4 regions of the Kluyvera sp. 1366 genome follow, and region 2 is predicted to be linked to each of the others. Evidence: predicted binding sites of a transcription regulator. Region 2 holds the regulator's gene; each other region holds the start of a gene.

Region 1 (3,124 bases), on a different contig from region 2:
GTGGGATCCCAGCCCGCCCAAATTACTATAAAAGAGGGCAACATGGTGATAGTGCGGCGGAACCACAGCGGAATGTGGAAACGGATAAAGCCCTGCATCACCACTTGTCCCGCCAGCGTGCCAACCACGGTTGAGGAGAGACCAGCAGCCACCAGACTCAAACCGAACACAATCGCTGCCGCTTCACCCAACAGCGGTTGCAGCGTTAAGTATGCCTGATCGAGATCGACGATGCTGGAGTGACCGCTAAAGTGAAATGCCGCAGCGGCGGTGGCCATCATCGCCAGATTCACAAAGCCAGCGATGGTCATGGCGATAGCCACATCCAGCTTGGTTGAACTGTAACGTTGCGCCTTGCTGCCTTTATTGCCGTGCTGCGTCAGCGCCGAGTGCAGATAAATCACGTGCGGCATAATGGTGGCGCCTAACACACCAGCTGCGAGGAATACCGCATCCGATGTTGGCAGCGATGGCAGCGCCATGCCAACCACCAGCTCACTCACTTTAGGCTGGGAGAAAAACAGCTCCACAATATAAGCCGCCGCTACAAACAGCAGCAGACCGCCAATCACCAGTTCCAGCGGCTTCTGCCCGCGACTTTGCAGCATCAGAATCAGGTAGGTCGCGATACCGGTTAACACCGCCCCCTGCAGCAGGGAAATGCCAAGTAATAGCTTGAAGCCGAGCGCCGCGCCGATAAATTCAGCGAGATCGGTGGCCATGGCGATGATTTCCGCCTGCACCCAATAGAACCACACCGCCGGGCGCGGGAAGCGATCGCGGATGTGTTCTGCAAGATTTTTGCCGGTAGCAATGCCCAGCTTGGCGGACATCAGCTGGATCAGCATCGCCATGACGTTGGCCCACACCACCACCCATAACAGCTTGTAGCCGTAGGCGGCGCCGGCCTGAATGTTGGTCGCGAAGTTGCCGGGATCGATGTAGCCAATCGCCGCAATAAAGGCGGGGCCCAGCAGCGCGAGTTTGATCTTTCTGGCTCCGCGAGCGGCGCGCTCGGCGGTGCGGCTTTCTAGCATAGTTTTACCCTGTCCTAATGCTTGTTGACCTGTTCAGATTAAGGGTCATTCAAGGCAGATGAAATTTGGTTATAGTTATTGTAGTAATAGATGGTGCTATAAAGTATAGCCATTGCTATACATTGCGGTAAAGTCAGTTCTTGCTAAAAACAAGTGCAACGCAAAAGACTCTACTCTTGGGTTATTTTATAGACAATGTTTTTGTGGATATTTCTTGTGATGAATTTGTAATAGGGTTGTGAGCGGTCAGACTTATCTGAGAAAAAACGCGATAGCGAATACTTATAATGTGGTTTTGATCTCGTTTTTAAGTAACGCGTTACATAGAATACGCAACAAAATACAACCCTCCTCAAATTTGGAGCCGACATGTCCCATGTTTTGCATTTTCTTTTAGCACTAGTGGTGGTAGCGGTGCTGGCCTTGCTGGTCAGCCACGATCGTAAAAGCATCCGTCTTCGTTATATCGTTCAACTTCTGGTAATCGAAATTCTGCTGGCCTGGTTCTTCCTGAACTCCTCCATCGGTCTCGGCTTTGTGCAGGGCTTCGCAGGATTCTTTGATCATCTGCTCAAATATGCCGCCGAAGGCACCAACTTCGTGTTTGGCAATATGAGCGAAAAAGGTCTCGCTTTCTTCTTCCTTAACGTGCTTTGCCCCATCATTTTCATCTCTGCGTTAATCGGTATTTTGCAGCATTTCCGCATCTTGCCGTGGGTGATTCGCGGCATTGGTACCGTGCTGTCCAAAGTAAACGGTATGGGCAAACTGGAATCCTTTAACGCCGTGAGTTCTCTGATTTTGGGACAGTCAGAAAACTTCATCGCTTATAAAGATATCCTTGGCAAAATGTCACAGCGCCGTATGTACACCATGGCAGCGACTGCCATGTCGACAGTTTCGATGTCGATTGTCGGCGCCTACATGACCATGCTGCAGCCAAAATATGTGGTGGCCGCGCTGGTATTGAACATGTTCAGCACCTTTATTGTGCTGTCGCTGATTAACCCGTACCGCGTGGACAGCGAAGAAGATCTGCAACTGCAGGACCTGCATAAAGGCCAGAGCTTCTTCGAAATGCTGGGCGAATACATCCTCGCCGGTTTTAAAGTTGCGATGATTGTTGCCGCAATGCTGATTGGTTTTATCGCCTTGATCACCGGTCTGAACGCGCTGTTCGACCTGATTTTCGGCATCAGCTTCCAGGGCGTGCTGGGTTATGTGTTCTATCCATTTGCGTGGGTGATGGGTGTTCCTTCACACGAAGCGCTGCAAGTAGGCAGCATCATGGCCACCAAACTGGTTTCCAACGAATTCGTGGCAATGATGGATCTGCAGAAAATCGCCGGTCAGCTGTCGCCACACTCGGAAGGTATTCTCTCGGTGTTCCTGGTCTCCTTTGCTAACTTCTCCTCTATCGGGATTGTGGCGGGCGCGATTAAAGGTCTGCACGAAGAGCAAGGTAACGTGGTTTCACGCTTCGGCCTGAAACTGCTGTACGGTTCAACGCTGGTGAGCGTGCTGTCAGCCGCTATCGCTGGTCTGGTATTGGCCTTCTGATATACGGGGCGAGCTGCGGCTCGCCCTTCTCTTCTTAATTATTTCCATCGGTTCTAATCCGCGTCGCTTCCGCTTTTCCCCCGCTATCACCCGCTTCACTGTTAAACGCAAAACCTTTGCACAATATTGAATTTCCGTTCACACCGCCTGCGCCCGTAGTTTTTCTCCATGACGTCACTTCAGGAGAACCGCATGAGCATTCAATTCCTTGGCATGATTGGCCACCGCCTCGCTTCCGAAATTATTCCGGCTAGCGGCCCGCTGTTCGATAAAGAGTACATTGCGCGTTTTGCGCGGGCGCACGAAGACGCCGGTTTTGATCGCATTCTGGTGGGCTATTGGTCGGATCAGCCGGATGGTTTTCTGGTCACCGCGCACGCGGCGGCGCACACCTCGACGCTGAAATTTTTGCTGGCGCATCGTCCCGGCTTTGTCTCGCCGACGTTAGCGGCGCGCAAACTGGCTTCGCTTGATCACCTCACCGACGGTCGCTTAGCGGTGCACATCATCAGCGGCGGCAGCGATGC
Region 2 (3,124 bases):
CCATTCACGCGAAGCGGTGATGGATTCGGTGGTACGGTCAATGGAGGATTACATTAACTTCATCACGCCACAGTTCTCGCGCACCCACATTAACTTCCAGCGCGTGCCGACCGTTGATACCTCAAACCCGTTTGCCGCACGCGAAATTCCGTCGCTCGACGAAAGCTTTGTGGTGATTCATTTCCGTGGTCTGGAAGGCATCGCGTTCCCCTATCTGCTGGCGATGATTCAGGGATCGTTTATTTCCCACATCAATACGCTGGTGGTGCCGGGTGGCAAAATGGGATTGGCGATGGAGCTGATTATGCTGCCGCTGGTACAGCGACTGATTGAAGGGAAGCGGATTGAATAAGCGAAGTCATTCCGTAGCGGCGCAATTTATTGCGCAATAAATTGCGCCGCTACAATCCGAGTTATAACTCGATCACTTCATAGCTGTGGGTAATTTCCACGCCTTTACCCAGCATGATCGCTACCGAACAATATTTTTCCGCTGACAGATCAACCGCACGCGAAACGGCCTTATCGCTCAACGCTTTACCGCTAACGATAAAATGCAGGTTGATGTGGGTAAAAATGCGTGGCGCTTCTTCACGGCGTTCCGATGTGAGCTTCACTTCGCAATCGGCCACATCGCTGCGCCCTTTTTGCAGGATCGACACCACATCAATAGCACTACAGCCGCCCGCGGCCATCAGCACCATTTCCATTGGACTTGGCGCTTTATCACCGGAATTACCATCCATCAATACCTGATGGCCGGATGAGGATTCTCCGAGAAAGGTAAGACCTTCCACCCATTTCACTCGTGCCTGCATGATTCTTTCTCCTGAAGCGGCGGTTTTGCCGCCAGAGTACGCTTTCACCTGACAAACAGCAATCCAGAGTAATCCCCCTTCTGCTGAAGCGAGACAACACAAGACAGCTCGCAAAAGCTGTGCTACAAACAGTGCTGAAAATATTTTCGTCATCACAGACGAAGGCCGGAAGAATCAAAAGCGTAGCTTAAGAGTCCACCCGGAATAATTTTTCCTTTACTGGAAACGCTCGACGATTAAACCGCCTGACAGGGAAAAAATGCCCCCTGTGTTTTGGGCACGATTACAACAGAGGATAATAGCGAATGGTTCTCGGCAAACCGCAAACAGACCCTACACTCGAATGGTTCCTGTCCCATTGCCATATTCACAAATATCCATCCAAAAGCACGCTCATCCATCAGGGTGAGAAAGCGGAAACGCTGTACTACATCGTAAAAGGTTCCGTAGCGGTACTGATTAAAGATGAAGAAGGCAAAGAGATGATTCTCTCCTACCTCAATCAGGGGGATTTCATCGGCGAACTCGGTCTTTTCGAAGAAGGCCAGGAACGCAGTGCTTGGGTGCGTGCGAAGTCTGCCTGCGAAGTGGCTGAAATTTCATACAAAAAATTCCGTCAGCTGATTCAGGTAAACCCGGATATTTTAATGCGACTTTCGTCGCAAATGGCGCGTCGTCTGCAAGTGACATCTGAGAAAGTGGGCAACCTTGCCTTCCTCGATGTCACCGGACGTATTGCGCAAACGCTGCTAAATCTGGCCAAACAGCCAGATGCGATGACTCACCCAGACGGGATGCAAATCAAAATCACCCGTCAGGAGATTGGTCAGATCGTGGGCTGCTCACGCGAAACCGTGGGTCGTATCCTGAAAATGCTGGAAGATCAGAACCTGATCTCCGCACACGGTAAAACCATCGTCGTTTACGGCACCCGCTAATTTCTTCTCACCCACGGCGTGATGGCAACATCGCGCCGTTTCTATTTGCGATGAGCTGATGTGGCGCCGAATCATCTATCATCCCGAAGTTAACTATGCGCTGCGGCAAACGCTGGTGCTGTGCCTGCCTGTGGCTCTCGGTTGGCTGTTTGGCGATCTGCAAAAAGGTCTGCTGTTCTCGTTAGTGCCCGCCTGCTGCAACATGGCGGGACTGGATACGCCGCACAAACGCTTCTTCAAACGCCTGATTGTGGGTGGTTCGCTGTTTGCCACCGGCAGTTTCCTGATGCAAATCCTCACCGCTTACCAGATACCGCTGCCGCTGATTTTACTGGCGCTGCCGCTGCTGATTGGCGTAACCGGCGAAATCGGCCCGCTGCACGCGCGCCTGCTGCCCGCCACACTCATCGCCGCCATCTTTACGCTCAGCTTAGTGGGACGCATGCCGATATGGGTGCCGCCGCTGCTCTATATTGGCGGCACGCTGTGGTACGGCTTGTTCAACTGGTTCTGGTTCTGGCTGTGGAAAGAGCAGCCGATGCGCGAATCGCTCAGCCTGCTGTTCCGCGAGCTGGCGGATTACTGCGATGCCAAATACACCTTACTGACGCAGCTGACCGATCCGGAGAAAGCGCTGCCGCCGCTGCTGGCGCGCCAGCAAAAGGCGGTCGACCTCATTACCACCTGTTATCAGCAAATGCATATGCTGTCGGCGAGCCGCGATAACAGCCACAAACGCCTGACGCGCGCTTTCCAGGTGGCGCTGGATTTACAGGAACACATCTCCGTGAGTTTGCATCAGCCCGAAGAGGTGCAGAAGCTGGTTGAGGAGAGCCACGCCGAAGCGGTGATTCGCTGGAACGCCAAGATTATCTCGGCGCGGCTGCGCGTGCTGGCGGATGCGATTCTCTACCATCAGCTGCCGGACCGTTTTCACATGGAGAAACAGCTCGGCGCGCTGGAGAAAATTGCACGCCAGCATCCGGATAATCCGGTCGGCAACTTCTGCCTGTATCACTTCAGTCGCATCGCCCGCGTGTTGCGTACGCAGAAGCCGCTCTACACGCGTGACCTGATGGCCGATCGCCAGCGCCGTTTGCCGCTGTTGCCGGCGCTGCGCAGTTATCTGTCATTCAAATCCACCGCGTTACGCACCGCAGCCCGCTTCGCTGTGATGCTGATGTTTGGCAGCTCGCTGGCGCTGTTCTTTAACATCCCCAAACCTTACTGGATTCTGATGACCATCATGTTCGTCAGCCAGAACGGTTACAACGCCACGCGCGTGCGTATTCAGCACCGTGCGCTGGGTACTTTCGCCGGATTGCTGATCGCCGCCGCGTCGCTGCAGCTGGCGGTGCCGGAATCGAT
Region 3 (3,124 bases), on a different contig from region 2:
ATCTCCCGTTACACCACCAGCAAACTGTTCTTTGATCCGCTACGATTCGTGCGCGGCGGGCACCTTATCGATCTCGATTGGCTGATCGATATCACCAAACAGGAATTCCCGCTGGCGCTCAACACCGCCGAAGGGCTGTTTGCCAAAGGCAGCGAATTCTATATGTGCGCCTGCCGCAGCGATGATTACCGCGCCGAGTACTTCAACCCGATCAGCACCAACTGGCACGACATCCTAAAAGCGTCCAGCGCGATCCCCGGTTTTTACCGCAGCGGCGTGCAGATGGATGGCGTGAGCTATCTTGACGGCGGCATCAGTGATGCCATTCCGGTACGAGAAGCTGCGCGCCGTGGCGCGGATACCATTGTGGTGATCCGCACCGTGCCGTCGCAGGTGTCCTACACGCCGAAGTGGTTTAAACGCATGGAGCGCTTTTTGTCCGACAGCGCATTGCAGCCGATGATCAACATCCTGCATCAGCATGAAGAGAGCTATCGCGAGATTCAGCAGTTCATCGAGCAGCCGCCGGATAATCTGCGCATCATCGAAATCTGTCCGCCGAAACCGCTGGCGAGCATGGCGCTTGGCAGCCGCTTGTCATCGCTGAATCAGGATTACCATTTAGGCCGACGCAGCGGGCGCTATTTCCTCGCCACGCTTGGTCAATGGTTGAGTGATGCTGAGCCGCTGGTGCGTTCAACCACGGTTACGCCGCCGGCAGCGGTGGCGAATGCGCCCGACAATCGCCCACTGATTACGCCCGCGCTGGCGGAAAACGATGCCGATTTTGATAAAGGTTCGCTGGCATGAAGTTTATCGACACGCATTGCCACTTCGATTTTCCGCCGTTCGTTGATGATGCGCACGCCAGCATTGCACGCGCTGCGCAGGCCGGGGTGGAACGCATCATTGTACCGAGCGTGGATGCCAGCCGTTTCGCGCTTGTGACGCAACTGGCTCAGCAGCATCCGGCGCTGTATGCCGCGCTGGGCCTGCATCCAATCAATATTGCTGAGCATCAGGAAGATGCGCACCTTGATGAATTAGCGCGCTGGCTGAAAAAGCCGGATAGCAAGCGTGTGGCGATCGGCGAGATCGGCCTCGATCTCTATATGGACGATGCGCAATTTGCCAAACAGACGCGGCTGCTCGATAAGCAGCTCAAGCTGGCGAAGCAGTATGATCTGCCAGTGATTCTGCACTCGCGCCGCACCCACGATCAATTAGCGCTGCATTTACGTCGTCACGATCTGCCGCGTCGCGGCGTGGTTCACGGTTTTGCGGGCAGCCAGCAGCAGGCGGAGCGCTTTATTCAGCTTGGCTATGCCATTGGCGTTGGCGGCACCATCACCTATGAACGCGCCAGTAAAACCCGCAACACCATCGCCAACCTGCCGCTCAAGGCGTTATTACTGGAAACCGACGCGCCCGATATGCCGCTGCACGGTTTTCAGGGCCAGCCCAATCGTCCGGAGCGGGCGCGCAACGTGTTTGACGTGCTGTGTCAGTTACGCAGCGAATCCCCTGAAGCGATCGCCGATGCGCTGTGGCATAACAGCCAGCAGCTGTTCGCCTTGCCTGCCTGATTCTCACCCGACAGATTCTGCATTTACGCTGCCTTACGCCTGATTAGCTACATTGATAAAGCTGAGAGTACACTTTTGCGTCCATTTTTGTGATAATAATAACAATGGCCATCACGGCGCATTCCCGCTTGGTTAGCAATTATTTGTGATAATCATCACTAAATGATTGTATTTAAATGACAGGTTTTCTTTTTCGTGTGACGTGAAGCGCAATTCATTGTCACGGTAGTTGTTAGAATTATCACATTCCCCGGTGGGTTGTGCCCGCCGATCTGAATTTTGGAGAGCATCATGACCGACCTGAAAGCAGCAGCACAGCGCGCATTGCAACTGATGGATTTAACCACCCTGAACGAAGACGACACCGACGAGAAGGTGATCGCGCTGTGCCGTCAGGCGAAATCCCCAGCCGGTAACACCGCTGCCATCTGCATCTATCCGCGTTTCATCCCGGCAGCGCGTAAAGCGCTGCGCGAGCAGGGCACGCCGGAAATCCGCATCGCCACCGTCACCAACTTCCCGCACGGCAACGATGACGTTGAGATCGCGCTGGCCGAAACTCGCGCGGCCATCGCCTACGGCGCTGACGAAGTGGATGTGGTGTTCCCGTATCGTGCGCTGATAGCCGGTAACCGTGATATCGGTTTCGAGCTGGTGAAAGCCTGTAAAGAAGCCTGCGCGGCGGCGAACGTGCTGCTGAAAGTGATCATCGAAAGCGGCGAGCTGAAAGACGAAGCGCTGATTCGTGCCGCTTCGGAAATCGCTATCGATGCGGGTGCCGATTTCATCAAAACCTCCACCGGTAAAGTGCCGGTCAACGCGACGCCAGAAGTGGCGGCGATCATGATGCAAGTGATCCGCGACAAAGGCGTGAAGCAGCAGGTTGGTTTCAAACCGGCGGGCGGCGTGCGCACTGCGGAAGACGCGGCGCTCTATCTGCAACTGGCGGACGACATTCTGGGTGAAGGCTGGGCGGATGCGCGTCATTTCCGCTTCGGTGCCTCCAGCCTGCTGGCAAGCCTGCTGAATACGCTGGGCCACGAAACCGCGACCAGCAAAGCCGGTTATTAAGTTCACATCATTCTTTGTAGGGTCGCCATTTATGGTGACCTCTTTTTTATTCCGGGAGGCCATTGTGTTCCTGCCACAAGAAATTATTCGTAAAAAACGCGACGGCCAGGCGCTGAGTGAAGCTGAGATTCGCTTCTTCATCAACGGCGTGCGCGACAACAGCGTTTCGGAAGGTCAAATTGCCGCATTGGCGATGACCATCTATTTCCATGATATGACGCTCGACGAGCGCGTGGCGCTGACTATGGCGATGCGCGACTCCGGCACGGTGCTGAACTGGAAATCGCTGAATCTCAACGGCCCGATTGTTGATAAACACTCCACCGGCGGCGTTGGCGATGTCACTTCGCTGATGCTCGGCCCAATGGTAGCGGCGTGCGGCGGTTATGTGCCGATGATCTCCGGGCGCGGCCTTGGCCACACTGGCGGTACGCTGGATAAACTTGAAGCGATTCCGGGCTTTGATA
Region 4 (3,124 bases), on a different contig from region 2:
ATTTCACTGCAGCGCTCAACCGCGTACTGCGGAGCCAGCGTTAAGCCGCCGCTGGCATCCGCCGTCACCACGATGATCAGCGCAGTGTAACCGGCAAGGCCCAACGCATAGGAGTTCTCGACTTTGATCAGCGAAGAGAGCCACACGCACATGCCGGCCCACATACAGCACAGCAGCAGCATCACCACCGGCGCGCGCACCGTGGCAATCATGATGGTGAGCGCGGCGATACAGCCAATAAAAGTACCGATGATGCGCAGAATGCCGCGATAGCGCAGCGCGCCAGAATAGGGATCGCCCCCCGCAGCAAAGGCGGTACCACCGGCCACGATGCCGGCGGTCATCACCGCCCAACGCGGCGTTTCCAGATTGAAGTGAAAGCCAATCATCAACGCCGCAACCAGCGCGAAGGTGAGCTTCACCGGGAAACGCAAAAACTCAATCATATCGCCCTCGCTTAACCAAACTCACGCAGGCGATTGAACAACTGTGCCAGCGGCGAGACTTTGGTTTCGCGATCCTGCGCACCGGTAATCACCACCGTCGCCGTGGTCCCCGCCGGGAAGCGGTTGCCCGGTTGCTCGTCGAGACGAATACGCACCGGCACACGCTGCGCCAGACGCACCCACTCCAGATTCGAGTCGATGGTCGCCATGCCTTTGCTGTCGCTGGTGCTGCTGCTGTTGGTTACGCCCGCCGCGATGCTGTCAACGGTGCCACGCAGTACCGCGTTGCTCCCCAACGGGGTAATTTGTGCGCGGAAGCCCGGACGCACGCCATCCAGCTTGGTCTCTTCCATATAGGCCAGCACATAGAAGGAGTGCTGTTGCACCAGCGCCACGGCTACCGAGCCGCGCGTGATAAATTCGCCCTGATAGACATTGAGGTTGGTGACCCAGCCGTCAGATGGCGCTTTGATAGTGGTGCGATCGAGGTCAATCACCGCCAGGTCGCGCGTGGCCACAGACTTCGCCAGCTGATGCTCGCTGGTTTGCAGATCGTTATTGGATTGCTCAATCGCTTCACGCGACATGGCGCTGGTCCCCAACTGATTGCGGCGACTGGCTTCACGGCGTTTTTCACTCACCAAAGCCTGGTAATACTCGACATCCGCCTGGGCTTCGTCCAGCGCTTTTTGGTAGCGCGGACGATCAACCACAAACAGCGTGTCGCCTTTTTTCACCAGCTGGTTGTCGTGCACCGGCACGTCAGTGATGATGCCGGTGACGTCAGGCGAGATCGCCACCACATCGGCAGAGAATTTGGCATCACGCGTCCACGGTGATTCGGTGTAGAACACCCAGGCGCGGAAGATGATCACGATGGCGATGACAACCAGCAGGAGTGTAATCGCGTATCGCGCGATTTTTCTTATTAGCGCTTTCACTTAAAAAACCTCAGACGAATAAACGGGATACAAGGTAAAACACGCAGCAATATAGCGCAGTGTTAAACAGTGCCGGATGCCAAACTAGATCGTAGATCCCGCTAGGCGTTAGCACGCGTTTCACCAGCCAGAACAGCGCCAGTGAAACCAGTAGTTCAATGAAGATGGGCGGAAAACTCAGCCCGAATACGACAAATACCGGAAGCACACTCATTTCGGATCCTTAGTTCGACCTTGCCGGATTGCACCGATACCTGCCCACGTGCCGTGTAGCACGTTGGGTTTACGATCAGGGGATGACGGATAAACTGATGGCAACATTCAGGCCGCGTTGAGCTAATCATAGCGTATCATCGGGCTAACACAGCCGTGTTCAGGTGCAGTGAAGAGACCCAGCGCGCGTATAGTAACGCGCTTGACTATACGTTTTCTACATATTGTGAGCTAAATCACTTTTTAGCCAGAGTAAACAATGGATCGACTTAAAAGCATGTCCATTTTCGCCAAAGTGGTTGAATTAGGTTCATTTACCGCCGCGGCGCGCCAGCTACAGCTTAGCGTTTCGTCTATCAGCCAGATTGTCGCCAAACTGGAAGATGAGTTACAGGTTAAATTGCTTAATCGCAGCACGCGCAGCATTGGCCTGACTGAGGCCGGAAAGATCTATTTTCAGGGCTGTCGCCGCATGCTGGCGGAGGCGTCGCAGGTACACGAGCAGCTGTACGCCTTTAACAACACGCCGATCGGTATTCTACGGATCGGCTGCTCATCGACGATGGCGCAGAATGTGTTATCAGCGATGACCAGCGAAATGTTACGCGAATATCCGGGTTTGGGCGTCAATCTGGTGACGGGCATTCCTGCCCCCGATTTGATCGCCAACGGGTTGGATTTGGTGGTGCGCGTGGGCGCGCTGCAGGATTCGAACTTGTTCTCGCGTCGGCTGGGTGCAATGCCGATGGTGGTGTGCGCGGCGAAGAGCTATCTGGCGCAGCATGGCACGCCGGAAAAACCCAGCGAGATCGATAATTTTTCGTGGCTGGAATATAGCGTGCGGCCGGATAACACTTTTGAACTGGTTGCGCCGGAAGGATTGGTTACCCGCCTTACGCCACAGGGCCGTTTCGTCACCAACGATTCGCAGACGCTGATCCGCTGGCTGAAAGCAGGTTGCGGTATCGCCTATGTGCCGTTGATGTGGGTGATTGATGAGATCAATGCGGGGGAGATCGATATTCTGTTCCCGCAATATCACTCGGAGCCGCGCCCGGTCTATGCGCTCTATACTGAGAAAGACAAGCTGCCGCTGAAAGTGCAGGTGTGCATTGATTATCTGACCGAGTATTTCAGGCAGGTAGCGCAGCAGTATCAGCAGCATCGGAAAGGTTGAGGGCAGATGTTCAGGTCGCTATACATGGCGACCTGACAACGTTAGGCGGTACCACCTACGGTGATTTTATCCAGCTTCAGCGTTGGCTGCCCCACGCCAACCGGCACGCTTTGTCCCTCTTTACCGCATACGCCGACGCCTTTATCCAGCGCCAGATCGTTGCCGACCATCGAGATCTGCTGCATCGCTTCGATGCCGGAGCCAATCAGCGTGGCGCCTTTTACGGGCGTCGTTACTTTGCCGTTCTCGATCAGATAAGCTTCTGAGGTGGAGAACACGAACTTGCCGGACGTGATATCAACCTGGCCGCCGCCGAAGTTTGGCGCGTAAATGCCGTACTCCACGCT

The links. The regulator CRP, encoded in region 2, controls carbon source genes, mostly activating them, when cyclic AMP is high. The targets are predictions, from matches to a motif close to ATGTGANNNNNNTCACAT.
Region 1: ACVLVH_RS08155 (NupC/NupG family nucleoside CNT transporter) is a predicted target of CRP. The motif match lies at 1,325-1,342, and genes of this name have one in related genera.
Region 3: deoC (deoxyribose-phosphate aldolase) is a predicted target of CRP. The motif match lies at 1,730-1,747, and genes of this name have one in related genera.
Region 4: aaeR (HTH-type transcriptional activator AaeR) is a predicted target of CRP. The motif match lies at 1,825-1,842, and genes of this name have one in related genera.

Annotation. Positions count from the first base shown of each region.
Region 1 is NZ_JBTRDW010000003.1:293,741-296,864, forward strand. Features, by position in the region: gene ACVLVH_RS08150 (Nramp family divalent metal transporter) at 1-1,037, opposite strand, end outside; gene ACVLVH_RS08155 (NupC/NupG family nucleoside CNT transporter) at 1,407-2,597, shown strand; gene ACVLVH_RS08160 (LLM class flavin-dependent oxidoreductase) at 2,790-3,124, shown strand, end outside.
Region 2 is NZ_JBTRDW010000010.1:46,025-49,148, forward strand. Features, by position in the region: gene ACVLVH_RS20545 (phosphoribulokinase) at 1-352, shown strand, start outside; gene ACVLVH_RS20550 (OsmC family protein) at 414-818, opposite strand; gene crp (cAMP-activated global transcriptional regulator CRP) at 1,124-1,756, shown strand; gene ACVLVH_RS20560 (YccS/YhfK family putative transporter) at 1,815-3,124, shown strand, end outside.
Region 3 is NZ_JBTRDW010000007.1:277,000-280,123, forward strand. Features, by position in the region: gene ACVLVH_RS17610 (patatin-like phospholipase family protein) at 1-810, shown strand, start outside; gene ACVLVH_RS17615 (TatD family hydrolase) at 807-1,586, shown strand; gene deoC (deoxyribose-phosphate aldolase) at 1,878-2,657, shown strand; gene deoA (thymidine phosphorylase) at 2,722-3,124, shown strand, end outside.
Region 4 is NZ_JBTRDW010000007.1:26,988-30,111, reverse strand. Features, by position in the region: gene aaeB (p-hydroxybenzoic acid efflux pump subunit AaeB) at 1-446, opposite strand, end outside; gene aaeA (p-hydroxybenzoic acid efflux pump subunit AaeA) at 458-1,387, opposite strand; gene aaeX (p-hydroxybenzoic acid efflux pump operon protein AaeX) at 1,398-1,601, opposite strand; gene aaeR (HTH-type transcriptional activator AaeR) at 1,860-2,777, shown strand; gene tldD (metalloprotease TldD) at 2,819-3,124, opposite strand, start outside.